One region of the Marinomonas posidonica IVIA-Po-181 genome, then DNA from elsewhere that is predicted to be linked to it. Evidence: riboswitches for the same ligand, from Rfam matches in the RefSeq annotation. Region 1 holds a riboswitch; the other holds the start of a gene.

Region 1 (15,409 bases):
TGGCATTATCATCTCAACTATCGGTGCTATCATCATAGTTAGCCGCGGTAGTTTAGACACTTTTTTGCATCTCACCATATCAAAAGGTGACCTATGGATCTTAACTGCGGCCGTTAGTTGGGCCATTTACTCAGTGATGATAATTCGCCGCCCAAAAGACATGTCATTAATTGGCTTCTTTACTAGCACCGCTCTCATCGGCACCGGCATCCAAGCACCACTATTCTTACTTTTCGCTGAAACCTCATTGAGTGAACTAACTAGCGCCAACTGGGGAAGCATTATATATATGGGGATTTTTGCTTCGATTGGCGCATTTTTGTGCTGGAACATTGGCATTCAGAAACTCGGCGCCGCAACAGCAGGACACTTCATTCATCTTCTACCTGTCTTTAGTATTGGTCTATCGGTGATATTTCTGGGCGAGCGGTTATTTAGCTTCCATTACATGGGTATATTTTTGATTTTTACTGGCATTTTTGTGGCAACCATTTTAAACAACAAGAGACAAAACACCACAGACTAACCTCTATTCCGCGCGATTCTGGTACTGATTAAGATACTCATAAAAATCAGCACTACTCCCAAAACAGCGTAAATATCTGGCACATGGTGCCAGATCACAAGCCCCCAGAAGCCACTAAAAGCCACACCGATATAACTGACAGGTGAAACAATACTGGCGGGAGCATAAGTATATGCCTTGTTATACAAGAACATGCCAATATAGAGTGTCGTGACGACCACGCCAACAAGAGGCCAAACATCTAAGGGCACCACCACCCCATCCCCCTGCCAAAGCATCAAGGGTATGGATAACAAACAAGAGACAGCAAAGTATACTAACAAGGTTTCTTGACCTGATACCTGATGCGACAACATGCGCGTCGTCACCATAGACAAGGCCAAACCGATTGCAGAAACAAACCCAACCAGATGCCAAGGATTTAAATGGCTTGGGGTCGGCTGAATAACGAACGCAACCCCTGCAAAGCCGATCAATAAGGGCAACCATCTGGCTTTAGGAATACGAATACCATGTAATGCCAAAACAATAAAAGGCACACACAAAGGCGCACAAGTTCGCAATAAAGAGGCTTCAACAAGTGGAATATGATTCAGCGCCCAGTAATAAAACAGAAAGCCGATAAAGCCACCAAAACTACGCAAAAAATGGATACGCCAAACCGACCATGGGCGCTTTTGCCAACGCCCACGCATTTGTGGCAGAAGAACCAATACACAAAAAAGACTTTGCCAAAAAACCAGTGTAGACACAGCAATAACTGTTTGCGCTTGCTTGGCTGCTATGGCCGTCAAAGACATAACAAAGGCATAAGCAATTGTCGCAAAAATGCCCTTTTTGATTAACTCTCTATCGTCCATTAAGACTAAGCGCCCACTTCAATTCACTAGATCGTTAAGCAATATGTAACTTAATCCATCTAGCTTGTCGAGCTTTTCGACTCCCCCAAATACTGCGTAAACGCGTTGGGAGTCTGTTTACTGGCTAAAACGTCCGCCGCTTCATGAGCAACCACTCGACCTTGCTCTATCAGAATAACACCCCCACCAACCAACGATGCCTCACTGGGCAAATGAGAAACCATCAAGGTGGTTAACGAAAAGCTTTCCGTCACCTGCTTCACTAAAAACAGCATTTCCTCTCTGAGCACTGGATCAAGAGCACTGAACGGCTCATCTAACAATAGGATAGGCTTTTTTCTCACCAGCACTCTGGCAATGGCGATACGCTGCGCCTGTCCACCCGACAGTGCCTGAGGATAAACATCCGCTTTGGAAGCTAACTGTATTTGCTCTAATGCCCAAGTCACTCTTTCGCATTGCTCTGAACTCAAACGAAGATGCGGTGACAGTCCAATCGCCACATTCTGCCAAACCGTCAATTGCGGAAATAAATTATCACTTTGAAACAAGGTCGAAATGGGACGCTTGTAAGCGGGCAAAGCCAACAAAGATTGAGCCTGATAATCCAATACACCATGACCTTGCAAAAAGCCGCCAAGTAAATGCAGTAAGGTACTTTTACCTTCACCACTCGCTCCCAGTAAAGTCGTGATACCTTGATCGATCTGAACTTGATAATGCGCGTGAAAACGCTCCCAGTCGTACTTTAAATCAACCTTGAGCATGCCACCTTCCCCCAACAATACGAGAAAACAACACATACAATCCCAAGCACAACAAAATCAACACCACGGCAACACAGGCTCCCTCTTCTAGGCGATAAGCACCGATCAATTGAAATAAATACAGCGGCAACGAGACCATGCCTTGACTACCAAATAACGCGATCACACCCATATCTCCCAAAGATAGTAGCAAAGCAAACGCAAATGCCTGTGCAACAGAACTTCGCACCAAAGGCCATTCTATTTTACAGCGAGACCAAGCCTGAAGCCCTAAACTGGAATACAGATGCCGAAAGCGACGCTCTTGCTGATAAAAACAGGGCATCATACAACGTAATACAAATGGCAAAGCCATCACCGCATTAACCCAAACCACAATCCAATAACTGGATGAAAAACTCAGCCCCAAATCTCTCAACCATAAGAATAAGCCTGTCGCGATGACCAAACCAGGAACCATTAAAATTAGATTACCTAACTGTTCTAACTTTGTTGACCAGATATCGAGTTTTCCCCTTCCCATACAATAACGCGCCAGCACACAAAAACTCAGCCCCAGCAGTAAGCTTATAAAGGCGGCAGGAAAAGCAATCTTGAGTGACACTAAAACCGCCTGCCAAAGCCTCAAGGAGCTAAGTGTTTGAAGGAATTGCGTGGAAAACATCGGATCCAAAATGGCAATAAAAGGCGGCAACACAAATACCAATACACACAGAAATGCGATCACATCTAAGGCTTTGGCACCATAGGAATCTCGAATAGAAAAACGGGATTGCGCTAACAAACTTGAGTCCTGATGATTCACAGGCGCCAGCTTGTACACAAAAAGGGCAATCACTGTACAAATCAGCACCTGTAATAGTGCTAAAAAGCTGGCTTTATTCAAATCAAAGTCAAACCTTAATGCTTGATATATGGCTACCTCAAGGGTGCTCGACTTAGGACCACCTCCTAAGCTGAGCACCACAGCAAAACTGGAAAAACAAAGCATAAAAATCAATACAAATGCGCCAGGTAAAGCTTTGCGTAAGTAACTCCATTCTATAAAACGAAAAGCAGACCATCGATCAAAACCTAACTGGTAAGCTTGACGCCACTGACCAGTTGGAATTAAAGCATAGACCTGTAATAGCAACCTAACCGCCAATGGCATATTAAAAAATACGTGCGCCAACAAAATACCGGTCAAACCATATAATGGAAGCTCAATACCAGAAATCTGTGCCAACCAACCCGTTCGACCATACACCACAACGATCCCTAGAATGGCAACAATGCTAGGCACCACCATAGACACGGAAAATAACTGCAACAAAAAAGATCGCCCCCAAAAAGAACGATGAAATAAGCAGGACGCCACTGGCACAGCAATAACAAGACTAAGCAAACTGCTTAATAAAGCTTGCCATAAAGAAAAGCGAATCAAACGCCACAGATAAGGCTGAGACAAAAAGGACGACCACTCAGCCACATCGCTGTAGCGTAATAAAGCCATCAAGCTAAAAACACCAATACAAACAAACAAGCCCACCCCCAACATCGCGGGAAGCAGGCTTGATATTCCAATCAATCGATTCAAACTAATTCAGCTTATTCAGTGGTCGCATTCAACCATTCATTCACCCAGGCCTTACGCTCCTCGGCCACTTGGTCCGCCGGTAACATCAAGCTAGTCACTGGCTTCATCGCCGCTGCAAAAGCCTCTGGTAAAGGCTGATCAAGATCAACCACAGGTAACATCCAATTGCCTGTAGCAATCGTCGACTGAAAGTCGTGTGTCAAAATGAATGACATAAAACGCTCTGCTAAGACTTTATTCGGTGCCGATTTCATCATCGCCGCCACTTCAACTTGAGGATAACGACCTTCTGTCGTTTCAACCGCTTGGTATTTGGTCTCACCTTCCGCCTCTATGTGATAAGCAGGTGAGGTGGTATAACTCAACACCAAATCGGCCTCACCTTTCAAAAATAAACCATACGCATCAGACCAGCCCTTAGTCACCGTTACCGTATGAGAGGCTAAAGTAGACCATGCAGACGCTGCTTTCTCACCATACACTGACTTCATCCAAAGCAATAACCCCAAACCTGGCGTACTAGTTCTAGGGTCTTGATAGATGACTTTTAATTCTTGGTTTTCAACAATGTCCGCCAAACTTTTGGGAGGGTTCTCTAGTGTTTCCGCATTGTAAATAAACGCGAAATGCCCATGATCAAAAGGAACAAAGTCTTTATCAGACCACCCCCCCTCCAGATTTACCACTGAGGTATCAACCCCATGCTCAGCCAACAAGCCTGTTTTTTTAGCGGCCTCCATCAAGTTCAAATCCAGACCTAATAACACATCAGCAGATGAAGATTTCCCCTCTAATTGCACACGAGACAGAATACCAACGGAAGAATCCAAAGCGACAAAGTTAACCTCACAGTCACACAGCTTCTCGAAGTTTTCTTTAATCTTCGGACCAGGCCCCCAGTCGGATGCAAAGGAATCATAGGTATAAACATTAAGTGTTTGAGCCGCTGACGAAAGAGCAGAAAAAGACAGCGTAAAGGTGGCCAAAGCAATACTAGAATAAGTACGAAAAGAAAGTGTTTTCAAGGTGTCGCTCCTAATAATAAGTGAGCGGCGTATAGGTGAAACGGCAAGGTATGATTGACAGACTTGCTATCTCAATTCCTACGCCAGCATAATCTGGATCAGGTTCAATGGGTTAGCGAGCCTTCGCTTCTCAGCTTTGGTTTTTTATCAACCAAGCACCCCATGAGATAATGAGCAATTATTGTAAAGAGTCCCCTAATGAAAGTCTATTTCATTCAAAACCCTAGTCACGGCACCTTGGCTTTTTTCTGCAAAACGCTGCGCCGATTGGCCTATCCGTAAACGTTGTGAGGCTTGTGACGCTAACGCCAACACAAACTCTGTTAATTGCGTTTCGTCTTGGCACTGCAATGCTCCTTTTTCTAGTAGGAGCTGATCCGTAATGTCTTTGAAATTAAACACATGAGGGCCCACAATGATCGCTTTAGCTAATAACGCAGGTTCAACTGGATTATGTCCACCTCGCTTCACCAAACTGCCACCCACGAAAGCCAAATCCGCAGTTTGATAATACTGCATCAGCTCTCCCATTGAATCGCCAATGATCACATCGTATTCAGACCACTTATTGAAAGCCACTTGGCTTCGCAACCCTACACGAGAAAATGAAGCTTGCGCCAAAGCAAACACAGACTCGAAACGCTCTGGGTGTCGCGGCACAAGGATCAACAATGCTTTCGGCTGCTTCTCTAACAAAGCTTGATGTGTTTGCAACATAAGCTCATCTTCACCTTGATGTGTACTGGCTGCAACCCAGACAAAGTCTTTATCAAAGTCATCGCGCCACTGATGCTGCATTACTTCCTCTGGTACGTTCAAATCAAATTTAATACTACCGGTGACATAAACTTTTTTCGCTCCTAGCCCCTTAAAGCGCTGAGCATCTGCTTGCGCATGGGCTAGAAACTGATCAGGCAAAGTAAAAAGGTGACGAGAAATAGCTGAGAACTTTTGATAACGCTGATACGAACGTTCACTCATTCGGGCATTCACAATGCTAATACGCAGCCCCTGTGATTTAGCTTGTTCAAGCAAGTTTGGCCATAGCTCGGTTTCAATGATTAACAATCGAGGACAGGTTAAATGACGCAATGCTAGTCTCACCGCCAAACGCCAATCCATCGGCAAATAACGATGCAAAGCAAATGGAAACACCTGTGCTACTTGCGCCGCACCAGTTGGTGTCATGGTGGTTACTAATAAGGTTTGATTCGGGTATTTTTTTCGCCACTGTGTCACAAGGGGTCGAGCGGCCAACACCTCTCCGACGGAAGCACAATGAATCCACAAGTCCGCTTCCACCTTTCCCCAACGACCAAAGGCTTCTTTGGCTCGATAGGCTGGATAATTTTTTTTAAAACGTCGAACCTTCAAGCAGATGATAGGAGTCAGTAAAGCCAGAAGGAAACGATACAACCACATATTAGTCAGCCGTCTCACTGAATTGCTGGTTATGTAACTGAGCATAAGCGCCATTCATCGCCAATAGTTCAGTATGAGAACCTTGCTCAATGATTTCACCATGATCAACCACCGCAATAATATCAGCATTTTCAATGGTCGAGAGTCTGTGAGCGATGGCAATCGTGGTACGGTTTTCCATCAATCCATCCAAGGCCATTTGAATGGCTCGCTCAGACTCTGTATCCAGTGCCGAAGTTGCTTCGTCCAGGATAAGAATAGGCGCATTTTTCAAAATGGCTCGTGCGATGGCGATTCGCTGGCGTTGACCACCGGAAAGCAAGACACCATTCTCACCAACCATAGTCTCCAAACCTTGATCCAGCTCTTGAATGAAGCCCCATGCATTGGCCGCTTTTGCCGCCTCAATCACTTGCTCATCACTGGCATCACGCAAATGTCCGTAAGCAATGTTTTCACGTATGGTGCCATTAAATAAAACAACCTGCTGGTTCACCAAAGCAATGCTGGTTCTTAGAGAATCTAATTGATAATCTGAAATGGAAACGCCATCAATGTTTAACTCACCTTCATCCAAGTTATAAAAACGTGGAATCAAATTGGCCATAGTCGACTTACCACTCCCAGAGCGGCCGACCAATGCTAGGGTTTTCCCTGCGGGCAAGGATAACGTAATCTTCTTAAGAGCCTGCTTATCTGCATTTGGGTAAGAGAAAGACATGTCTTTCCATTCAATATCACCCTTTAAGGATTGTGCGAGAATTTTGCCATCATCAGGTTCAACCGACATATCCAAAAATTCAAAAATGCTTTGCGAAGCTGCAATGCCTTTTTGTAAAACACTGTTCACATCGGTTAATTGACGAATCGGCTTACCCAACATGCCAGCAGCGGTCAAGAACGCGATGAAGTCCCCTGGCGTCATGTGCTGACTCAAATCCGGACTGAGCGCAAACCAAATCAAAGTAGCCATGGCAAATGCCAAGATAAATTGCACAATTGGAATATTTAGAGAGCGAGTTTTTTCCATTTTCAATTGAGAACGACGATTCTCTTGCGCCGCTTGACGGAAACGTTCGACCTCATACTCACTGCCCCCGAAGATCTTAACAACCTCATGACCTTTAATGGCTTCTGACGCCACATCGGTTACGCCGCCCATGGCATTTTGAATACGCTTACTTAAACGACGAAAACGCTTTGACGCATAAGACACAATCAACCCAATCAGAGGAACCACTAGCAAGAAGAGTAAGGTCAGCTTCCAATTCATGTAGATCATATAACCCAACAGGCCAACAACGGTAAAACCTTCTCTTAAAACAACTCGAATTGCCTGAGTAACAGCTCCAATTACCTGTTCGGTATCATAAGTTAGTTTAGCCAGTAGACGTCCTGTTGGAATAGAGTGATAGTAACTAGAAGACATTTTGACCATTTTATTGAACATGCTGGTTCTCAGGTCAAAAACAACCTTATTCGCAACTTGCGCCATAAAGTAGCCGCCTAAAAAAGTACCAATACCACGGGCAATAAAAATGGCCAAGATTGCTAGAGGAATAACAAGTCTATTCTCAAGTACCTTACCTTCTGAAACGGTATCTACAATATGCTTTAACAAAGCAGCAAGAGCAGGCTCCATTCCTGCATACAGAATAAAACCAATCACACTGAGCATCATATAGACCCACGAGGCTCTAACGTAGCCCAATAACCTCAGATAAGTACTAAAACCTGTGGTTGTCACCGTCTGCTCTTTCACTTCTATTGCTTGCTCTTTTTGCATTCACAAATTCGCTTTATCGATTATGGACGTTGTTGAATAGCCATCTAGAAAAGTAAGTACTTTCACTTCTCCCCCGTTTGACAAGACATGCTCGGCACCCACAATTGTATCAATGGAGTAATCTCCTCCTTTAACCAAAACATCGGGGGATAAAAGCTCGATGATATTTTTGGGGGTATTCTCATCAAACCAAGTCACCCAATCAATCGCTCCAACGGCCTCGAGTACAGCCATTCGGTGCTCTAAACTGTTAATGGGGCGTTTTTCCCCCTTTAAACGTTTGACAGAGGCATCTGTATTCACAGCAACAACCAGACGATCACCAAGTGCTTTTGCCTGTTTCATGTATGCTACATGACCTGGATGCAAGATATCGAAACAACCATTGGTGAACACCACTTTTTCGCCATTTACTTGAGCCAACTTGATCTGTTGTAGGAGTGCTTCCGGGGCTAATACGCCAAAATTTTTGGAATGTGTACGTTGAAACATGATGGTTTCAAGCTGATCTGCTGTAATAAAAGCAGTCCCTAGTTTCCCTACAACATAACCTGCAGCCTGATTAGCGTATTCCACAGCATCCACAAAACGTTTACTGGTAACAAAGATTGCCGTTAGTACAGCAATCACTGTATCTCCTGCGCCGGTTACATCAAACACTTCTCGAGCCGCTGTTGCCAGATAAAAAGGGGCTTTATCTCTGTCCAACAAAACTAAACCATCTTCTCCACGAGTCACCAGTAAAGCATCCCAACCAAATTTGGCTTTTAATTCTTTGGCTTTGATTTCTAGCTCTTTGGTTGTGTCACATGCCCCAACGATAGTCTCAAATTCAAGTAAATTTGGTTTAACTAGTGTGGCGCCTTGATAGATTGAAAAATCATTTCCTTTTGGATCAACTAAGCTAGGCACATTGGCCTTATTTGCTAATTGAATTAAATTCGAAACATCCGCTAAGCAGCCTTTGGCATAATCTGAGAAAATGACGGCATCCGCTTCTGGCAAAGCCTGTTTTACAACTTCTGCAAGCGCTTCATTTTGTGACAAGCTATCAATTCTTTCCTCAAAGTCGAGTCGAATTAACTGCTGATGACGACTCATAACTCTGAGCTTAGTTATAGTTGGCAATTTTTCTGATTGAACAAAGCGGCATCGAACACCTTCTTGTTCAAGACATTTTTGCAAAACTTGCGCATTCTCGTCTTGTCCAACCACGCCAACTAAAGTGACAGCCACACCTAGTTTAGCCAAGCCCAATGCAACGTTCGCGGCACCACCAGGACGATCCTCTATATTTGATACCTTGACTACCTGAACTGGCGCTTCTGGAGAAATTCTTGAAGTGCCTCCATGCCAGTATCTATCCAACATTACATCCCCAACAACTAGGATGTGCTTATCCTTAAAATTTAAGTAAGAAGAATTCATAGCCATTTAATCATCGATTTTTCAAAGCCGACATCTTATCATAGTCCCCCTGCAAGTTGGACACGCGAATTTCATTAAAAATAAGGCTATTATTAGCATGCTTAAGTCAGCCATTTTAGACTGCCAAACTTTTGTTTTTTCAAAACTTCTTCCTAACTGGGCCCAGCATGGCTTAGATGATTCATTAGGCTTCAGTTATGAAAGCCTAAACCAAGATTGGACAATCAATCCTGTTGGCCGAATTCGCCTATTAACTCAATGCCGTCAACTTTACACCTTTAGTCATGCTTGCCTTATTGATGATCAGCTAGATCTTCAAAATAATTTCCAACCTAAGCTCAAGCCATTGTTTAACTTTATTTTAGATCGGTACTATCAAGAAGAGCGTTGGATTTTTTCTTTAAACGACGATTTGAGCGTACAAAATACCGACTCAGACGCCTACGCTCTAGCTTTCGTCTTACTGTCTTTTAGCTTTTATTATCAAGCATCTAAAGACGAAAGAGCCATTGAGTACATTGCTAAAACACACCATTTTTTGTTTGAGAAGATGACCTCTTCAACCGGTGGTTTTTTTGAAACTTTTCCAATCCACAAAGAACAAACACGTCGACAAAACCCGCACATGCATCTTCTGGAAGGCTACATAGCAGCTTTCGAAGCAACTCAAAAGAATGAATACAAAAGCATGATTACAATGCTCTTGTCTCTTGTTGAAAAACACTTCCTTGATAAAAAAAATAAAACACTTAGAGAGTTTTTTACCTACGATTGGCAATGGCATCCTGAGCTGGGTCATCAAGTAGAACCTGGACATCATTTTGAATGGGTCTGGCTTATATACAAAGCGAACCAAATTATACCCAACGCAAAATACACAGATCTCGCTCAACAACTCTGGCTAACCGCCACAAGACATGGCATCGATAATAATGGCGGTATCTTCAATCAAATTGATGGCAACACACTGTTAGCCACAGATAAAGAAAAGCGTATTTGGCCGATTACCGAATACCTAAAAGCCATCACGGTTATGCCAATTGGCTTGGAAGAGAAAGCTCTAAGGCTAACTCAAGCTTGTGAATTCATGCTACAAAATTACTTTCTGGCCACTGGAGGCTGGAATGAATACCTTGACCAAGAAAACACTCCCAAAAAATCCCCTCTATCGGGCACAACCAGCTATCACATTTTTCTGGGCATTACAGAAGTGTTAACATGGTTTAAATTAAACAACTCTCATCACGAATTGGACTAAATATGTTTATCGTTACTGGCGGCGCGGGCTTTATTGGCAGCAACATCATTAAAGCCTTAAATAATCGAGGTATCACTAACATTTTGTTAGTAGATGACTTAACAGATGGTAAAAAGTGTCTCAACCTGTCCGATCTTGATATTGCTGACTACATGGACATGTATGACTTTTTAGAGGCGATCAAGCAAGACTCTTTAGAGATGAATGTTACGGCAGTTTTCCACGAAGGCGCATGCTCAGCAACAACAGAATGGAATGGCAAATATGTCATGGATGTTAACTATCAATACTCCAAGGCCGTTCTTGCATTTTGCTCACAACACAACATTCCATTTTCTTATGCATCCTCTGCTTCTGTTTATGGTTCAGGACCCGTATTTGAAGAAACAAGGCAGCATGAAAAACCGCTTAACATGTATGCTTACTCTAAATTTCAATTTGATCAATACGTTCGATCACTTCTACCAACTACCACACATCAAATCGTAGGCTTTCGTTACTTCAATGTATATGGCCCAAGGGAACAACATAAAGGCAGTATGGCAAGTGTCGCTTTCCATTTACGCAATCAAATATTGGCTGATGAAAATCCGAAATTGTTTGGCGCTTATGATGGCTATGAAGCTGGCGGACAAAGCCGTGATTTCATTTATGTCGAAGATCTCGTCAACACTAAACTTTGGTTTTTAGACAACCCTAACAAATCTGGTATTTTCAACCTTGGCACAGGTAAAGCTGAACCTTTTAGAACGATTGCGGAGACCGTTATCGAGCATTATAGCAAGGGGGAAATTGAATACATTCCTTTCCCAGAGCATTTAAAAGGTGTCTACCAAAGCTTTACTCAGGCAGATATTACAAAGCTAAGAAAATCTGGATATACAGGTTCATTTAGAGGCTTAGCCGAAGGCGTTAAAGATTATCTAAACTGGCTGGATAACCATGGCTAAATATTTAATTGTTGGTCCATCATGGGTAGGCGACATGGTGATGGCACAAAGCCTCTTTATAACTATCAAACAGCAAGAACCCGATGCCATTATTGATGTCATTGGTCCCAACTGGTCTGTCCCGATTCTGGCTAGGATGCCAGAAATTCGTAATGCAATTGTGTTACCTACTAATCACGGTGAATGGGGAATAAAGACACGATTCAAAATTGGTAAAGATTTACGCAGTGAAAACTACAACAAAGCCATTGTAATACCTCGCTCATGGAAATCAGCTTTAATACCATTTTTTGCTCAGATTCCTCATCGTGTGGGCTTCAAAGGAGAGCAAAGATATGTGTTGTTGAACGAGCGACGCAAACTCGATAAAACCATTTTAAATCAAACCGTAAAGCGCTTTGTTTCATTAGGTACTAAAAGTGACGAGGCTTATCCACCAAGAACACTACCTCAACCAAAACTCATCGTTGATAAAGCAAATCAAGCAGAGCAATTTAAGACACATGGCTTATCAAACCGACCTGCCGTCGCTCTTATGCCTGGAGCTGAATTTGGCCCCTCTAAGCAGTGGCCAATTTCACATTTTCGCGAATTAGCTAAAAAACTCATAGAAAAAGGTTACCAGGTCTGGGTTCTGGGTGGGCCAAAAGACCAAGATGATGGAGATAAGATCACTCAAGAGCTTGGAGAGTACAGCATAAACTTATGTGGAAAAACTCAGCTGATTGATGCAATTGATTTACTGAATGCTGCAGAGGTTGCTGTAAGTAATGATTCAGGACTCATGCACGTTGCAGCAGCGGTTGGCATAAAAGTACACGGAATTTATGGTTCAACGAGCGAATTATTCACTCCGCCATTAACAAACAACAAGGTCATACATAACCTCAATCTAGACTGTTCACCTTGCTTTAAACGCTCTTGTCCTTTAGAACATACCAATTGCCTCAAGCTCATAAAACCCAGCCAGATATCAAGAGACATATAAACTTAAGGAAACACTACTCTAATTAGCCGAGAAAATGTGTATATTGACTTTTCATCTTTTAAAAGTGGGATGTAATCTTCTTTTAAAAAAGAAGAAAGACTTCTAGAATCTTGACCATAAATGTAAACATTTTCTTTTCTATAACCGACTAAATCCATCACTTCAGCATTTGTAGTAATGAGTTTTTTATCCAGTAAAAAAGCTTCTATCACTCGTAACGTCACACCGCTTTGTTGATTTTGAGAAACATCAACCAGAATACTCGAATCAAAAACCCTATTTAGATAATCAGAAAAAGATATATAATCCTTAGTTAAAAAACTAATATCTTCATCCGAATAACGTCTTTTTTTATCCTTTACTATGTGAAAGTCGACTTCAACCTCACCTAAATCTTTTTTAATTTTTTTAAGGAGCGACAATCTACCTTTGTCAACACCAGAAAAGAATGCTTTAGAATTTCTTTGATTTCTTGAAGCTAAAGAAATCAGTTTAGATGAATGAATTTGTGGATGATAATTGAAATTATATTTTATAGAATCACTCTTATCAAAGGTCCACACCTCAATTGACTTGACCTTAACATAAAGAAGAAAGAGAATTTTATTTTTAAAACTCATTGAAGCGATAGGATTCCACAACCAAACAACTGGACAACCAATCTTTCTAAAAACTAAATCAATGACAAGAATATTTTCAATCGAAAAAATAAAAACTCGTTCCTTAGAGCTTTTAGGTTTTGAAAAAAAAGCAAACAATCTAGAAAAAAACTTCAAGCCTTTACTTTGATATATATTTTTTTCATAAAGCACATCAAAATCAGAAGAATCAACTTCCTTTGAAAAAAAATGTGACATCTCACTTTCTTTAAATACTATTTTAGTATTCATTTTATATATTGATCAACTCCATTTTCACAAAAAACTTTTTTTTCAAAAATAGAACATTTATATATTTCGTCATTTTTATCTAGCATTTCTCTATCATTCTCTTTATGATAAATGTGATAACCAACAGCCTTAAACTTCAAGTAAATTCTATTAAGGCCTGAGTTTAATAACCGAATAACCATTTCACTATCTTCACGCCCCCACCCTTCAAAATCCTCATTATAACCATTAACATTAAGAGCATCCTTTTTCCAAAGAGCAAAATTACAACCACGAGTTGACTTATCATTATTTCTAATACGAGTTGCCAACTTACTTAAAATTTTTGAATCAATCATATTATGGCGATTTCGAATATCACTCGAAAAAAAACTTGGTATAATTTTTTTATTTAACACTTTAAAACTGATTTTTTCACCTAAAAGAACCCTTCCTCCCTGAACAAAAGCCCCTTGAGTAGCTGCCTCCAGATGAGATTCAATAAACTTTTTCGGTAAAAATAAATCACCATCAACTATAATTAAATAATCTCCACTAGACTTTGCTATTGCCTTATTACGGCTTGCCGCTAAACGAAATCCTATATCCTCTTGCCAAGAATGTAATAATGGAACAGGATATTTTTCTTGTAACTCTTGTATCAATATCTCTGTATCCTCCCTAGAGCCATCGTCAGCGACAATAACTTCAAAAGGGAGCACTGATTGACGCTTAACACTTTCCAACGTTACAGAAAGAGCCTCTTTCCAGTTATAAGTAGTTACGATCAGACTAACTTTCATTTTTTTCATACTCTCTCAACCAGAGATCTATATATTTATAAAATGTTGAATGTGCAGCTAACCAAGCAAGAATAAAACCATGTCGGCCATCCAAAAAACCTAGTTTAATAAAGTACATTTTGATAAAACACGAAAAGGCATGCAGCAAAGACTTTGAGATCGAGGAGCTTTTCTTGCCTTCTCTTTCATCAGCCCAAGCTTTGAGATACTTGGTCGTTTTTAATGAATAATGATTAAGGCTAGAATAGGTATCATGAAATAAATACCCTCGTAACTTGCCCTTATCAATCGATGAATCCGAAATAACTTTTTCATGCACCAAAGCATCATTATACCCTGCCAATTCACGGGGATATAACCTTACAATCCAATCAGGACTCCAACCAGAGTAATTAATTCTCTTTCCAAAAGCAGAACTTAACCTATTCACAAGGTATAATTTTTTACTATTTTCACCAACTGTTAATATTATATCACGCTTCAATTCAGGGGAAACTTCCTCATCTGCATCAATCACAAAAACCCAATCAGTCTTTAAGTACCCTTGAGCTATTTGTCTCTGCCTCCCAAACCCTTCCCACTGGCTATGAATATAAACATCATTCGTATATTTTTTCGAAATGTCTAGCGTACCATCTACACTGCCAGAGTCGACTATAACAATCTGATCAGCCCAATCAGCAACAGATTTTAAGCATCGATCAAGACACTTCTCTTCATTCTTAACAATTAATAAAACACCAATTGATGACATAATTCAGAAACTCAACTATCCATTAGATCAAAATATTTACTAGCCACCAAAACAGAAATCAAATCTTCATTATCTTTATTTAAAAACTGTTTTACATATTGCTTTGCATTTTTAATTATATCTTTAGCTTCATTTGGATTTTCATTGTAATAATCTATTTTTTCTTTTAAGTCTGAGAAATCATCCTTAAGCTTGACATAGTGAAAGTCTGGCTTTAACAGACCCTCCATAAACCATGTTTCAAATCTAGGCTTCCTCATCATAACTAAAGAGTTTGAATTCATTGCCCATTTTAAATTTGTTGCTACATCTTTCCCTTCTATACTCACGATATACTTATAACGTAACTGATCTTTGATTGATAGAAATCCCTTGAAGCCTTCTTTGGTATGAT
Region 2 (15,409 bases), 1.3 Mb from region 1:
TGGAATCTTCTATCCGTGAGAGTGAAGTTCTTGCTGAAGGAGAGGGTTGTAATTTTAGAGTAGTTGTCGTGTCGAGCGAATTTGAAGGCATGTCAACGGTGAAAAGGCAGCAGCTAGTTTATTCGCATTTACAAGAGGCTATTGCCAGTGGTGCTATTCACGCCGTTACCATGAAAACTTACACGCCTGAACAAGCCAGTAAGTTGTAAAAAATATTATAAGAGATTGATTGTATGGATAAGCTTCTAATTACGGGTGGATCGCCCCTAAATGGTGTTGTACGAGCTTCAGGTGCTAAAAATGCGGCCTTACCTATCTTGGCGGCAACCTTGTTAACCAAGGATTTAATTACTATTAAAAATTTACCTCATTTACATGACATTACCACCATGTTGGAACTTTTAGGTTCTATGGGGTGTGGTGTGGTTGTGGATGAGAAAATGAGTGTGCAACTTGATATTTCGACACTCAATAATTGTGAAGCACCTTATGAATTGGTTAAGACCATGCGTGCTTCTATCTTGGTTTTGGGGCCATTAGTTAGTCATTTTGGCCGCGCTGTTGTGTCCTTGCCTGGTGGTTGTGCTATTGGTAGTCGTCCTGTTGATCTGCACTTACGTGGTTTAGAGGCAATGGGGGCAAAAATTGATGTGACAGGCGGTAACATCGTCGCTACGGTCGATGGGCGTTTGCAGGGTGCTCGAATTTTCTTTGATAAAGTCACGGTAACAGGTACCGAGAACTTGTTAATGGCCGCTACCTTAGCGGAAGGTCAAACTGTCTTGGAAAATGCTGCCCGTGAGCCAGAAGTGGTTGATTTGGCGGAATGTTTAATCGCCATGGGAGCAAAAATCACCGGTCATGGTACGGATACTATTGTGATTGAGGGTGTTGAAGCGCTAAATGGCACGACTTACCCTGTTATGCCAGATCGCATTGAGACTGGCACCTTCCTAGTGGCGGCTGCGATTACTGGCGGCAAAGTGAAAGTGATTGATACCGATGTTAAATCATTAGAGGCGGTTTTGGCCAAGCTGGAAGAAGCAGGTGCAAAAGTCGCTTGTGGTGAAAACTGGATTGAAGTCGATATGGAAGGGCGCCGACCAAATGCAGTCAATATTAGTACGGCACCTTATCCTGCTTTCCCAACGGATATGCAAGCACAGTTTGTTGCGCTTAACTCTGTTGCAACCGGTGTTGGCCGAGTCATTGAGAACATCTTTGAAAATCGTTTCATGCACGTAGATGAAATGTTGCGTATGGGTGCTGATATTGAGGTAATGGGTAATACCGCTATTATTCGTGGTTGCGATAAACTAAAAGGCGCACCAGTCATGGCGACCGATCTTCGTGCTTCAGCTAGTTTGGTATTGTCTGCTTTGGTGGCGGAAGGTGATACGAAAATAGATCGTATTTATCACATTGACCGTGGCTATGAATGTATCGAAGAAAAATTCGGTGCTTTGGGTGCAAAAATTTCACGAGTTTTAAATTAATATGAGTAAAGCATTGACCATCGCCCTTTCAAAAGGGCGTATTTTGGGTGAAACCTTACCGCTGTTGGAAAAAGCTAACATCATCCCAGCTGAAGATATTAGTAAAAGCCGTAAGCTGATTTTTGATACGAACCATGAGCACATTAAATTGGTAATTCTTCGTGCTACAGATGTACCAACCTACGTAGAGCATGGTGTTGCTGATTTCGGTGTGGCGGGTAAAGACGTCTTGATGGAAGCCGGCACAAAGAATTTATATGAGCTACTTGATCTGAAGATCTCTAAGTGCCGTTTAATGACAGCTGGCGTTGTAGGTCAAACCTTGCCAACGCGTCGTTTAAAAGTGGCGTCCAAGTTCTCCAAAACTGCAAAAGCCTATTTTGCAGAACAAGGTATTCAAGCGGATGTGATCAAGCTTTATGGAGCAATGGAATTGGCACCTATCATGGGGTTGGCTGATTTGATAGTGGACATTGTTGACACGGGTAATACCTTGAAAGCAAATGGTTTGGAAGCCAGAGATTTGATTGCGCCAATTAGTACGCGTCTGGTCGTTAACAAAGCGGCCTATAAAACCAAATATGCTGAAATTGAGCCAATTCTTGAAATGTTGAGAAAGGCTGTAGAAGAAAACGAGGGTAAATAGTTGAAACTGAATATACGAGAGTTTTCTTCAAGCTCTGTGGACTTTCGTAGTGAGCTTGACGCTTTGTTGGCCTGGGACTCTGTTTCCGATGCTGGTGTTCAGCAGGCCGTTACTGACATTGTTACGCAAGTACGACAACGTGGCGATGAGGCGGTTGTTGAGTTTACTAATCGCTTTGATCGCCGTGATGTGACTTCTTCAAGTGAATTGGAAATTTCACGAGAGCAGTTAGTAGAAGCGAAATTGCGCGTCAGTGAAGAGCTAGTCGGCAGTTTAGAAGCCGCAGCGCAGCGTGTACATGAATATCATGAGCGGCAAAAACAACCCTCTTGGCAGTATCAAGAGGTTAATGGTACCGTTTTAGGTCAGAAAGTGACGCCATTAGATCGAGTGGGGGTTTATGTCCCTGGCGGTAAAGCGGCATACCCATCTTCTGTATTAATGAATGTCATGCCAGCAAAAGTGGCAGGTGTTGGCGAGATCATTATGGTGGTGCCGACTCCTGATGGATTTGTGAATGATATTGTTTTGGCGGCTGCCTACATTGCTGGCGTAGATCGTGTCTTCACTGTTGGCGGTGCGCAAGCTGTAGCAGCCTTGGCATACGGTACAGAAACCATTCCGAAAGTCGATAAAATTGTTGGTCCTGGTAACATTTATGTGGCCACGGCTAAGCGCATGGTGTTTGGTGCTGTTGGCATTGATATGATTGCTGGTCCCTCTGAGATCCTGGTGGTATGTGATGGCAAAACCGATCCTGATTGGATTGCAATGGATCTATTCTCGCAGGCAGAGCATGATGAAGATGCACAATCGATTTTGATCTCTCCTGATGCAAGCTATATCCAGAAGGTCAAACAATCCATGGAGGCTTTGATTGAGTCTCAAAGCCGAAAAGACATCATTAAAGTGTCTTTGGAAGGGCGTGGCGCATTAATTCACGTGGCGGATATGGATGAAGCTATGGACATTGCCAATCTTGTGGCCGCAGAGCACTTAGAGTTGTCTGTCGATGAGCCAGAAAAATGGGCTGAGAAAATTCGTCACGCAGGTGCTATTTTCATGGGGCGTCATACACCGGAAGCATTAGGAGATTATTGTGCGGGTCCTAATCACGTGCTACCCACGTCGGGAACTGCTCGCTTCTCATCACCTTTAGGTGTGTATGATTTCCAAAAACGTAGCTCTTTAATTAATTGCTCTCCTAAAGGTGCAAGTGAGTTGGCAAAAATTGCATCCCCTTTGGCTCGTGGTGAGTCATTAGAGGCGCACGCTATGTCGGCTGAATATCGTATCCTAAAGGAAGACTGATGAGTGCAAGAGGCCAGGGTCATTCGAATGCCATCTATGTCATTAGGCGGATAACCAGAGTTTTGGCTCTGGTTATTTTGTTACTGGCTGGTGCAAGTTTTTTATTGCCAACAGACTATCGGGTTGAGCGCAGTGTGACGATTGATGCCTCACCAGAATTCATTCTTTCGCAAGCTTTGCAAGGTGATAATTTGTCCCGTTGGATGTACGTTAAAGATGGGGCTCTGGCCGTCTCTTCTGATCAGCTTGAGGCGGGTGATTCTGTTGATATCCTTTATCAGGGGAAGACTGAGTTAGGGCGTTTCACGCTTTTATCCATTCAGCAAAATCTGATCAGTTTTGATGTGCGCCCAAAGCCAAAAGTCAATGTTGTGCATAATCTCATCCGACTAAAAAGCACGGAATCTGGCACCCAATTAAATTGGGTGATTGAAGGCAATTTAAGTGCCGGTTTAGTTGGGCCTTATTTGGCTATGTTTGCAAATGATATTGCGGGTCAAAACTTCGAGACTAGCTTAAATCAACTGAAGGAATTGGTGGAAACGGCTTATTAATGTGACACTCTTTGCATGGTAGGCTGTTTATCTAGTGTGATTTTTGTCTGATAAGATTGCTGACCTCTTAATCCAAGTAACGAAATGCTGGTGCCAGGCTTTAAGGAAGCAATGAGTCTTTTAATTTGGATTGGGTCTCTGCTTGGCGTTTGATTGATTTCTAGAATGATATCCCCAACTTCAATGCCTGCCTTGTCGGCAGGGCTTTCATTGGTAATGTCACTCACCAGCAAGCCGTATTCTGATGGCAGGGCTAAATTATTGGCGAGATTGTGCGTGATTTTTTGTGCTTCCATTCCTAAATAGCCGCGAATGACTTCCCCGTGAGAAATGATGTCCTGCATAACACTCATGGCGTCATTAATCGGTGTGGCAAAACCAATGCCTTGCGAGCCACCAGAGCTTGAGTAAATGGCAGAACTAATGCCAATCAATTCTCCTTGCATATTGACCAAGGCGCCACCTGAATTTCCAGGGTTGATGGCGGCATCTGTCTGAAGAAAGTTCTCATACGTGTTGAGGCCTATACTGTTTCGGCCTTTGGCGCTAATGATGCCAGAGGTAACAGTTTGCCCTATACCAAAAGGGTTGCCGATAGCCAATATTTGGTCGCCAATTTGAATTTCCTTACTTTCACCAATTTGTATGTTAGGTAACCCATTGAGTTGTATTTTTAAAACGGCCAAATCGGTTGAGGGATCTGAGCCAATTAGCTTAGCTGCAAGCCGTCTTTCATCGTTTAAGGCAACCGTGATGCTTTGGGCATTTTGAATGACATGGTGGTTGGTGAGTAGGAAGCCATCCGTGGTAATGATTACGCCTGAACCTAAACTGGTGGTTTGTGTGGTCGCGGTTTTGTCTGTCCAATGTCGCTTTGCAAATTTTTGGCTATATATGCTGACAACGGAAGGGGTGGTGGCTGTGACGATATCTGCAAAGCTAAAAGGGTGCTGGCTTTTATGCTTGTCTTGGATGAGTAGTGTGGTTAGACCTATACAAGCACCTAATAGAATGGCGATAATGGCAGGCATCCAGTAAATTTTTAGCTTCATCATTGATAAGGGGTTGCTTTGTTACGCAGTGAATTTGAATTATTGCTGAATCGGACGCTAAGGCCAAGTTGTTTTAAAGATTATGCGCCAAACGGCCTACAGGTTGAAGGAAAAAACCAAATTAAGCGCATTGTAACGGGAGTGACGGCCAATCAGGCTTTAATCGATGCGGCTGTGGCTTGGCAGGCAGATGCGATTTTTGTACATCACGGTTATTTTTGGAAGAATGAAGCGCCAGAAATTGTTGGGATGAAATATCGCCGTATTTCGACCCTGATTAAGAATGACATTAATTTGTATGGCTATCATCTGCCGTTGGATGCGCATATAGAATTTGGTAACAATGCAGGGCTGGCGACAGCATTGGGCCTGACATCGAGAGAAAGTTTGCAGTCAGGTGTGCCGCTTGAAGAGTCTATTGGGTTGGTGGGTGAGTTGGCAGAGGAAATGTCACTCGACGCCTTTCAGGCATTGATTGAGCGAGCAGTGCAGAGGTCGGTATTGTTCGAACGTGTTTCAGATGGTCCTATCCGGCGAGTGGCTTTGTGTACTGGCGGTGCTCAGGGGTATATCGATCAGGCTATTAAGGTTGATGCTCACGTGTTTATTACTGGAGAAGTGTCAGAACAAACGATTCATATCGCAAGAGAGATGGGGATTCACTTTATTGCTGCAGGTCATCACGCTACGGAACGTTTTGGTGCTCAGTCTATGGCCAAATTTCTGTCGGAGCAATCTGGGCTAGAGGCGATTTTCATTGATATTGATAATCCTGCTTAAGGCATGTTGCTGTATTTGTATGCTTATTCAATAAAAAACGGGCCATTAAAGTAGCCCGTTTTTTATTGTGAGATCAGATCTAATGATGTCAGTTAAACCAATTATGATGTTTAGATGCCGCGTTTAGGCTCGAGTTCAGTCTCTGGGTTATTTAGTCCAAAAGCTTCACTTAGCATGCCTTGATCCTGCTCTTTCTTAAGGGCGTAATCTCTAGGTGGCTCAGCGGATATATTCTCTTCAAAAGATTGGCTTGTTGGGGCGACATTAACTTTGACGTTGCTCAATTGTGAGGCGTTGCTGGCTAGATTGTTTTTTAGCTCAGTAAGGCGTTTTTCGATCATGAGAATTTGTTCATTGCTGTCTGCAAAAAAATTATCAATGATGACTTGCTTGTTATCAAGTTCTTGTTGCAAAGACTTCATGGTAACCAGGTTGTTTGTTGTGTCTGATTGCTTGGTATTATTCTTGGCAAGCAGGTTCTTTATCGAGTAAGTGGCGATGCTGCCGACAATAATACCTGTAATAAAAACAATGACATTGAATTCTTCTAAATTCATAACTCTCTCCTTAAAACATATTTCCATTATAACGCATATGAGCAAAAGGTTAACAGGATGAGAGGTGTTGTTTAGGTTACATTTTGTTAGAATACATGCAATTCATTTATTCATACGAAAGACTGACATGACCCCAATCACACGTTATAAAGAAGACCTAAAGCGCGAAGATTTTCATTATGATCCTGCGCAAGAAGAAGCGGTAGCAGCATTACAAGATTTATTTGATCGGTTGCTTGCTAAGCAAGAGCCTGAATCGACAGGCTTGTTTAGCATGTTTAAGAAAAAGAAGTCGCCACAAGTTGAGCAGGGATTGTATTTTTGGGGCGGTGTGGGTCGTGGTAAGACATATTTAATGGACACCTTTTTTGATTGTCTGCCTACTGAAAAAAAGTTGCGATTGCACTTTCACCGTTTCATGCAGATGGTTCATCAGGAACTTAGGAAGTTAAACGAAGTGAAAAACCCGTTAGAAATAGTGGGTAAACAAATTTCTGATAAAGCGCAGGTGTTATGTTTCGATGAATTTTTCGTGACAGACATTACCGATGCAATGATTTTAGCTGGCTTGTTAGAAGAGCTGTTTAAAAATGGCACGACACTGGTCGCCACATCAAATATTGAGCCAGACGGATTGTATAAAAATGGCTTGCAGCGAGCGCGATTCTTACCTGCCATTGATTTGGTGAAACAATATACCAAGGTGATGAATGTAGATGGTGGGATTGATTATCGCTTAAGAACCTTAAAGCAAGCGAAATTATATCATTATCCGCTTAATACAGAGTCGGCGGATCAGTTAAATGAAAGGTTCATGAGCTTAATTACGGATGCTTCTCATATTGTAGAGGGTGGCAGTGTTGAAATTGAGGGACGTGAAATTCCTTTATTAAGGAGCTGTGAAGATCTGGCTTGGTTTGACATTAAGGCACTGTGCGATGGTCCAAGAAGTCAGGTTGATTACATTGAAATTGCACGACTTTATACCACGGTGATCATTTCTGATTTACCGCAAATGGATGCTGCTCGTGACGATTTGGCGAGACGTTTTATTAATTTGGTTGATGAATTCTATGACCGTCATGTGAAAGTGATTTTTTCTGCGGAAGTAGCCATTACTGATATTTATCAAGGGACTCGGTTGAAATTTGAATACGATCGAACCATCAGTCGTTTGCTAGAGATGCAGTCAGAAGAGTATTTGTCTCTTGAACATCGACCATAATCGTGATTACAGCTTTCTTATGTGATGGAAGTGCTGTATACTGCGCTCGCCTTTTAAAAGGTAAGTGTACGTTGATCGATCTGAATAAGATCGGCCAACCAATAATAATAGGTATAGCGTGTTGTTAACACGCGTATTGATAGGGTTTTTTTGATGAAAACTTTTACTGCTAAACCTGCTGAAGTACGTCGCGACTGGTTCGTGGTTGATGCTGAAGGCAAAACTCTTGGTCGTTTGGCGACCGAAATTGCTCGCCGTCTTCGCGGTAAGCATAAAGCTGAATACACTCCTCATGTTGACACTGGTGATTACATCGTTGTTATCAATGCTGAGAAAGTTCACGTTACAGGTAACAAAGCTGCAGCTAAACAATACTACCGCCATACTGGTTACCCAGGCGGCTTGCGTTCTATGAATTTCGAGAAGTTGATTGATCACGCTCCAGAGCGCGTTCTTGAAATCGCCGTAAAAGGTATGTTGCCAAAAGGTCCATTGGGCCGTGCAATGCACAAGAAAATGAAAGTATACGCTGGTACTGAGCATCCACATGCTGCTCAACAGCCTCAAGAACTTAACATTTAATACGGAAGATCATTATGTCAGCTACTCAATACTACGGTACAGGTCGTCGTAAAACGTCTACCGCTCGTGTGTTCCTTAAAGCCGGTTCTGGTAACCTTGTTATCAACAACCGTTCTATCGATCAGTACTTCGGTCGTGAAACTGCTCGCATGGTTGTTCGTCAGCCACTTGAGCTTGTTGAAGCAACTGAAAAGTTTGACGTATACATCACTGTTAAAGGTGGTGGTATTTCTGGTCAGGCTGGTGCGATCCGTCACGGTATCACACGTGCGCTAATGCAATACGATGAAGCTCTTCGTCGTTCTCTACGTTCTGCTGGTTACGTTACTCGTGACTCTCGTGAAGTTGAGCGTAAGAAAGTCGGCCTTCGTAAAGCACGTCGTCGTCCTCAGTTCTCTAAGCGTTAATATTCGCTTTAGAATCTGTATTAAAACGCTTGGTTTATGCCAAGCGTTTTTTTTGTTTGAAAAAAGCCTTTTCTTATCTTGTAACAAAATGATTTTTCAAAGAAAAATATTTGAAATGATGATAGAATAACGCTTTGAATTGAAGTCAGTGTTTGGCTTCAAGGGAATGAGCAAGCGACCGCTTGGCGGTCATTAGTAATCTAATAAATTCATTCATTGTTCATTGAGTGCGTTTATTGCTCAATCCAATACATTTTTATTAGTAAAGCGCTGATATCTTATTATAGGCTTTGTTAATATAGTTTAATTGTCCTCTTTTTTAAGAGGGTTTTGAAGTTTTCAATATAGGGGTTAGACATGGGTGTTATTGCAAAGCGCTCCTCAATGACGTTCTTTTCTGATGGAGAAGATCATTATAGCCATCGCGTGCGTATCGTATTGGCAGAAAAAGCCGTAACAGTGGATATCATTGATGTAGACCCGTTTAACAAGCCAGACGAATTGGCTGATGTGAATCCGTATAATGAGCTTCCTGCTTTAGTCGATCGTGATTTGGTGTTGTATGAGCCAAATGTCATGATGGAATATCTGGATGAGCGTTTTCCTCATCCGCCACTATTACCAGTATACCCAGTTGCTCGTGCTGAAAGTCGTTTGTACATGTACCGTATTCAGCGCGATTGGGCCAAATTGGTTGACCTGATCTTGTCTAGCAAAGACAAAGAGGCTGTCGCTCAAGCACAAAAAGAGTTACGTGAAGGTTTAATTAGTGTATCGCCAATTTTTGATGAAAAACCTTACTTCATGAGCGAAGAGTTCACGATTGTAGATTGCTGCTTAGCGCCAATTTTGTGGCGTTTGCCTGCTTTGGGTGTTGATATTCCTAAAGAGCAAGCTAAGTCACTTCATAAATACATGGATCTTGTATTTGCTCGAGAGTCTTTCCAAGAAAGTCTGTCTGAAGCAGAACAAGAAATGCGCTTAGACTAAGCCATTTGATGATCTAGATGTAATAAAAAAGGGAGCTTCAGTGCTCCTTTTTTTGTTTTAAATAAGGAGCACTGAGATGATACCAAAACGATCTTATTTACTAAATGCCGCTTATTCTTGGGTAGCCGACAACGAAATGACGCCTTATTTATTGGTGGACGCTGAGCAAGAAAATGTCGTTATTCCAACCGAATTCGTAAAAGATGGTCAAATTGTACTGAATATCAGTATGAGTGCCGTTCGCCATCTTATTATGGATAAAGAGGCGGTGTCATTTGAGGCGCGGTTTAGTGGCAAGCCTATGCAGGTTTACGTGCCAATGAAAGCGGCGATGGCATTGTATGCAAAAGAAAATGGCGATGGCTTTGTGTTTCCAGATGAAGAGTTTGGGGAAGAGCCAACACCAACACCACCTACGCCTCCAAAGGGGTTTCAGCTGAAAGTGGTTAAATAATTTGGCGTGCCCTGATGTTTATGAAAACGAATCAGGGCCACTCCTTTAGCTAGGCTGTCGGCTAAGAACTCATTCTTTAACAGTAGATTTCCCCGCCACTTAAACTTTGCTTGGCTAGTCTTCGTAGCCGAATAGCTGCCTTTCCAATAAGTCCACCAGAGTATGAATAACTGTAATTTGGCATTCATGGACTCTTGCCGTACCTAATAAATTGACCTTTATTTCAGTGTCATCTTGTGACGTCAAAGAAGAAATGTTTTTCGCTTCTGGGCTGGTCAAGGCCACTACACTCATTTTTCGTTCGTGTGCTGCTTGAATGGCTTGGATAATAGGTGAGGTGTTACCTCGGTTGGCAATGACAAATAAAATATCGTTTGGATTGCCAAGGGCGGTAATTTGTTTTGAGAAAACGTCGTGATAGCTGTCGTTATGCGTAATTGCCAGGATTGATGAGCCTTCGCCGCTTAAATTAATTGCGGGCAATCCCGGGCGCTCCCTGTCCATTTTATCCAGCATCAAGGTGCTAAAGTACTGAGCCAAATGTGAACCAGTGCTGTTGCCGATGCAAATAATTTTACCGCCTGAAGCAATGCTGCTGAAAATGACTTTCCCAGCATGTTCAATGTAAGGAGGAAGGCTTTCTAGTGCTTGCTGTTGCGCTTCAAAACTTTGTGCAAATTGAGTGTATATTGCTTCTTGAAAATCCATAGTGATTAAAATACTGCTTTAAGCCAAGTTAAATGTTTATGGTCAATTTTTATATCAAATAGTACGGCATCGAAACGACTGGAGACGTCAGATTTGTTGTTTTTTTGTAGCCATAATGCCGCGCTATTGCGAATTTTTTTTAATTTCGATGAGCTTAAACTTTCTGCGGCCGTCCCATGCTTAGGGTCTGCTCGAAACCTAACCTCGACAAATACATAGGTTTGTTGATCGAGAAAAATCAGGTCTATTTCGCCTGTTCGGCAATAGAAATTACGCTCTACAAAGGTTAATCCTTTACGGCACAAAAAAGCTTCGGCTTCTTGCTCTGCTTTTTGTCCATTATTCTTCGCTGTTATTTTCTTTACTTTGAAAAAACTGCTTACTGCGCGCATAAACCAAATTCCCTCTTCGGTAGGTCATTATCTCAGGTCGCTTATGAAAAACGCCTTTATCATCCATGGTGATAATGCCTGTATTGGCAGAAATTTTAGTACTTTTTAACAAGGCAAACAGCTGGTATTTGTTTGCCAATAAATAAGAGTCTGCTCCCATTGCTTGTAGTCGACGTAAAATATTTGACCCTGGGTTAGCGGGTAAGGCGCTAGCGGTTTTGTTGTCGGAAGATAAAGCAGGTAGCTCAGTAAATAAGATGCGCTCAATATCTTCTGCTTTACCATTTTTGTCAGGAGCACTGTCATTTAAGCTGCTTGTAGCTAGCATAGGAACAGAGTCAGCAAAATAGAAATCCAGCAAGGGGCGAATCTGTTTGGCGTCGTTTAGTTTGCCTACATAAAATACGTAATCTAAATCTTGTCTTGGTCGGGCGATGCTTTCAACCTTACTGCCGGTCCATTTTTCGATGGATTTTCGTCGTGATGTACTTTCATTAATGAGCAGTAACTTTTGAACCGCATTTTGACGTCCCTGTGGCGTATTCGCATAGGACTGAGTAGACGTAATGGTCACGTGCTCTTGTTGGGCCGCTTGGGTAAATTCATCATTTTGTTTCAGGGCCCAAGTATCTTGAGTACTTAATACAGCGGCTTTAGTGGCGCCTTCTTGTTTGGCAAAACTAATCAGTTCATGAATTTCATCTTCGGCGTTAAGAGAAAAATGGAACAAATTCTGAGCGGCTTCATTAAAGTCTAATTGATTTAGAGCAATCACAGGGTGCGGTAAGACAAGACGGCTGATCTTAGCAACATTATTCTTTTGAAGTGGCCCAATGATAATATCAGGCATCATTTCATTGGCGGCCTGTAAAGCACTGTTGATGTCATTAAACTGGTCCACATCAACGATATTAACCTGCGGACGTTTTTCTCTTTGATTGTAATAGGTGGCAAAAAAGCCGTCGACAATGGCTTGAGATGCGCGCTTTAATTTCCCAGTCATTGGTAGCATTAACACGACTTTTTCAGGTGCCATTTCTTCAACAGACGCCATGATTTGAAAGTCTTGTGGTGGGGAGATTGCGGCAGGGTGATTGGTGTTTTCTTGTTGCCATGTTTGATAGTTGGCTAATTGTTGTTCAATCGATAGAGACTGATCCCGCAAAATATTACTGATGGTTAACCAGCCATTCAAAATAGGTTGCTGTTCTTGATATAGGCTGTCAATTTCGTTTTGTGTCAGGTTTTGAACCGCGAGCCAAAGTTTTGCTTGATTGGATGCACCTTCATTCAGTGGCAGGCTATAGCTTAATGCCATTCTAAGTTTAACCGCTTCCGGCCAGTTGCTAAAATGCTCGAAAATGCTAGCGCGTGTTTCTTGAAGTGCATTTTGCTTGTCTGGATGACGAGCTATAGCAAGCTGTTCGGCATTATTGAGTAGATCAAATGCGTCTAAGGCATTATCTAACTGAGCATTGATGTTTGCTGCTAGTAAGAAAGCATCAAACTGGACAGATGAGTCTTTTCCTAAAACATTCTTTTCTAGGATTGAAATGGCTTGGATGAAATTGCCATCGTCATAGTTTTTCTGTGCCTGTTGTAGGGCATCGCGAATAGCTTGATCTGAGCTTGAGGTCTTTTTCGGCTGGTAAATGCTAGGTGGTAATGTGCGCTCTTGGGTAGCTGTATTTTGCTGTACTAATGTCGTGTTCTGCTGAGGCAAATTTAAATTCGCGGAATTACAGGCAGCCAGCAGAAAAGAGCAAAGGGTTAATGATATGATGCGGTAATTATTTAGGCTCATAATCTTAAAAATGACAAATGAAAGAGGCAACATGGTATCACATACTTCGGATGAAGTGAGAGGGTCGCTGTATATAGTTGCGACACCAATAGGCAATCTAGACGACTTCACCAAAAGAGCGGAACAGACTTTACGCAATGTAGACTATATCGCGGCTGAAGATACTCGACACACTCGTCGATTGTTGAATCATTTTGGCATTGAGGCCAAGCTCTTTTCCGTACACGACCACAATGAAAAAGACAAAGCTGAGTACGTCGCCAGTTTGTTGTCGGAAGGTAAAAACCTCGCGCTGGTATCCGATGCGGGTACTCCCTTAATTTCTGATCCAGGTTATCATTTGGTTTCAAGCTTAAGGGCATTGGGTCACAAGGTTGTACCGGTTCCTGGCTCATGTGCTGTGGTTGCGGCTTTGTGTGCTTCTGGCTTAGCAACGGACCAGTTTTTCTTCGCAGGTTTTGTGCCAGCTAAAAGTAAAGCACGTCGTGATGTATTTACTTCTTGGGCCAAGCAAGCAGGTACAGTCGTATTCTACGAATCAACTCACCGTATTTATGATTCCATTGGCGATCTTCAGGTTGTGTATGGTGATCAAGCCAATTTAGTGTTGGCTCGAGAAATTACCAAAACATTTGAAACCTTCTTATCTGGTTCTCCTAGTCAGGTTCTCCAGCAGTTTGATGAAGATGCTAACCAGATGAAAGGGGAGTTTGTGGTAATGTTGAATTTATCTCTGCCAGAAGAAGATGAATCACTGCAGGAGGCGCGCCGTGTTTTGACTTTGCTGCTAGAAGAATCCTTGCCTTTGAAGCAAGCAGCAGCGATTGCGGCTAAGTTCACTGGTGGGAAAAAGAATCAACTGTATAAATTGGCGTTAGAAATGCAGCAAGACTGAGTTTTGTTGCTTTGCGCAAGTGAATCTAACTCACTAGACTAAAAATACTGGGTTTACAGGGACGTTTGAATAAGTATACTCATGATTACTTGTCGGAGTGCCATTTGGCTGAGATCGCATAATTGAATGCGGGATCCGCAGAACCTGATCGGGTTGATACCCGCGTAGGAAACAAGAAAGTCATACTTTTTCTTATCTGCATCGAATGAACTCCTGTTTTGTTGAATTGTTTTCGATGCAGCCAGTCACTCGTCTATTTCAATTCTATCATTTCAGGATTCCATGTTTGCCTAGTCTGATGTCTAAATCAGTTTATTAGGATAAACAGCACCCCAGACAAGCAATTCTCACGTTATTAAAAAGGGAAATGCTCATGTCTAGTCACAACAACAAAAAACCAAACAAGCTGTCACGCGAAGCGTCTCGTTTGGCAGCAAAAGCTTTTATCGAGTCACTTCAAGCCACGCCTTTTCCAGCTTCGGAACGTATTTATCTAAAGGGTAAGCAGGATGGTGTACGTGTGCCAATGCGTAAAATCAATCTCACGGACACGCCGATTGGTTCGGATTCTGCCAAGTTAACCTTTGAACCAAACGAAGCCATCTTTGTATACGATTGTTCCGGACCTTACGGTGATCCACAGGAAAAAATTGATGTTCATCAAGGGATCAATCCACAGCGAGCCAATTGGATTGAAGAGCGTAATGATACAGAAACGCTCTCAGTAGTCAGTTCAAGCTTTACTCAATCTCGATTAGACGATGGTAAGTTAGATGAATTGCGGTTCCAGTATTTACCCAAAATACGCCGTGCTAAGTCTGCTCAATGTGTCACTCAAATGCACTATGCCAAAAAGGGAATAATAACCCCTGAGATGGAATACATTGCGATTCGTGAAAATCAAAACTTGCAGGCCATCAAGAGTGAGTTGCTTTTAAAACAGCATCCTGGTCATAGTTTTGGGGCCAACCTGCAAGATAGGATTACACCGGAATTTGTGCGAGATGAAGTGGCAAAAGGTCGTGCCATTATTCCAAATAATATTAACCACCCAGAATCTGAACCGATGATCATAGGCCGCAATTTCCTGGTCAAGGTGAATGCCAATATTGGTAATTCGGCGGTCACGTCTTCCATTGAAGAAGAAGTGGAAAAACTGGTTTGGTCGACTCGTTGGGGGGCGGATACTGTAATGGATTTGTCCACGGGGAAAAACATACACGAAACCCGTGAATGGATTCTACGAAATTCACCTGTCCCTATTGGTACTGTGCCGATTTATCAAGCGTTGGAAAAAGTCGATGGCGTTGCTGAAAATCTAAACTGGGAGGTATTTCGTGACACCTTGATTGAACAGGCGGAGCAAGGTGTGGACTACTTCACGATCCACGCTGGCGTTTTGTTGCGTTATGTCCCGCTTACCGCGAAGCGTTTGACCGGCATTGTGTCTCGCGGCGGTTCTATTATGGCCAAATGGTGTTTGGCTCATCATACGGAAAGTTTTTTGTATGAACGCTTCCGTGATATTTGTGACATCTGTGCGGCATACGATGTGG

The links. A riboswitch is a leader RNA that binds a small molecule or an ion and turns the genes downstream of it on or off. The one in region 1 is predicted to bind thiamine pyrophosphate.
Region 2: linked by a shared signal. The riboswitch ahead of thiC (phosphomethylpyrimidine synthase ThiC) and the one ahead of thiB (thiamine ABC transporter substrate binding subunit) in region 1 are both predicted to bind thiamine pyrophosphate.

Annotation. Positions count from the first base shown of each region.
Region 1 is NC_015559.1:857,546-872,954, reverse strand. Features, by position in the region: gene MAR181_RS04025 (DMT family transporter) at 1-526, shown strand, start outside; gene MAR181_RS04020 (DMT family transporter) at 523-1,386, opposite strand; gene MAR181_RS04015 (thiamine ABC transporter ATP-binding protein) at 1,446-2,153, opposite strand; gene thiP (thiamine/thiamine pyrophosphate ABC transporter permease) at 2,140-3,732, opposite strand; gene thiB (thiamine ABC transporter substrate binding subunit) at 3,744-4,757, opposite strand; TPP riboswitch at 4,815-4,930, opposite strand; gene MAR181_RS04000 (3-deoxy-D-manno-octulosonic acid transferase) at 4,953-6,179, opposite strand; gene msbA (lipid A export permease/ATP-binding protein MsbA) at 6,181-7,965, opposite strand; gene hldE (bifunctional D-glycero-beta-D-manno-heptose-7-phosphate kinase/D-glycero-beta-D-manno-heptose 1-phosphate adenylyltransferase HldE) at 7,966-9,393, opposite strand; gene MAR181_RS03985 (AGE family epimerase/isomerase) at 9,491-10,651, shown strand; gene rfaD (ADP-glyceromanno-heptose 6-epimerase) at 10,654-11,601, shown strand; gene waaF (lipopolysaccharide heptosyltransferase II) at 11,594-12,589, shown strand; gene MAR181_RS03970 (WaaS/CpsH family glycosyltransferase) at 12,592-13,479, opposite strand; gene MAR181_RS03965 (glycosyltransferase family 2 protein) at 13,476-14,270, opposite strand; gene MAR181_RS03960 (glycosyltransferase family 2 protein) at 14,251-15,015, opposite strand; gene MAR181_RS03955 (glycosyl transferase family 90) at 15,027-15,409, opposite strand, start outside.
Region 2 is NC_015559.1:2,129,258-2,144,666, reverse strand. Features, by position in the region: gene MAR181_RS10055 (BolA family protein) at 1-209, shown strand, start outside; gene murA (UDP-N-acetylglucosamine 1-carboxyvinyltransferase) at 234-1,496, shown strand; gene hisG (ATP phosphoribosyltransferase) at 1,498-2,142, shown strand; gene hisD (histidinol dehydrogenase) at 2,143-3,453, shown strand; gene MAR181_RS10035 (SRPBCC family protein) at 3,453-4,007, shown strand; gene MAR181_RS10030 (S1C family serine protease) at 4,004-5,062, opposite strand; gene MAR181_RS10025 (Nif3-like dinuclear metal center hexameric protein) at 5,078-5,839, shown strand; gene MAR181_RS10020 (ZapG family protein) at 5,950-6,396, opposite strand; gene zapE (cell division protein ZapE) at 6,524-7,621, shown strand; gene rplM (50S ribosomal protein L13) at 7,775-8,203, shown strand; gene rpsI (30S ribosomal protein S9) at 8,218-8,610, shown strand; gene MAR181_RS10000 (glutathione S-transferase N-terminal domain-containing protein) at 8,968-9,600, shown strand; gene MAR181_RS09995 (ClpXP protease specificity-enhancing factor) at 9,677-10,054, shown strand; gene MAR181_RS09990 (SIS domain-containing protein) at 10,169-10,762, opposite strand; gene MAR181_RS09985 (YraN family protein) at 10,768-11,154, opposite strand; gene MAR181_RS09980 (penicillin-binding protein activator) at 11,102-12,991, opposite strand; gene rsmI (16S rRNA (cytidine(1402)-2'-O)-methyltransferase) at 12,990-13,853, shown strand; TPP riboswitch at 13,937-14,041, shown strand; gene thiC (phosphomethylpyrimidine synthase ThiC) at 14,227-15,409, shown strand, end outside.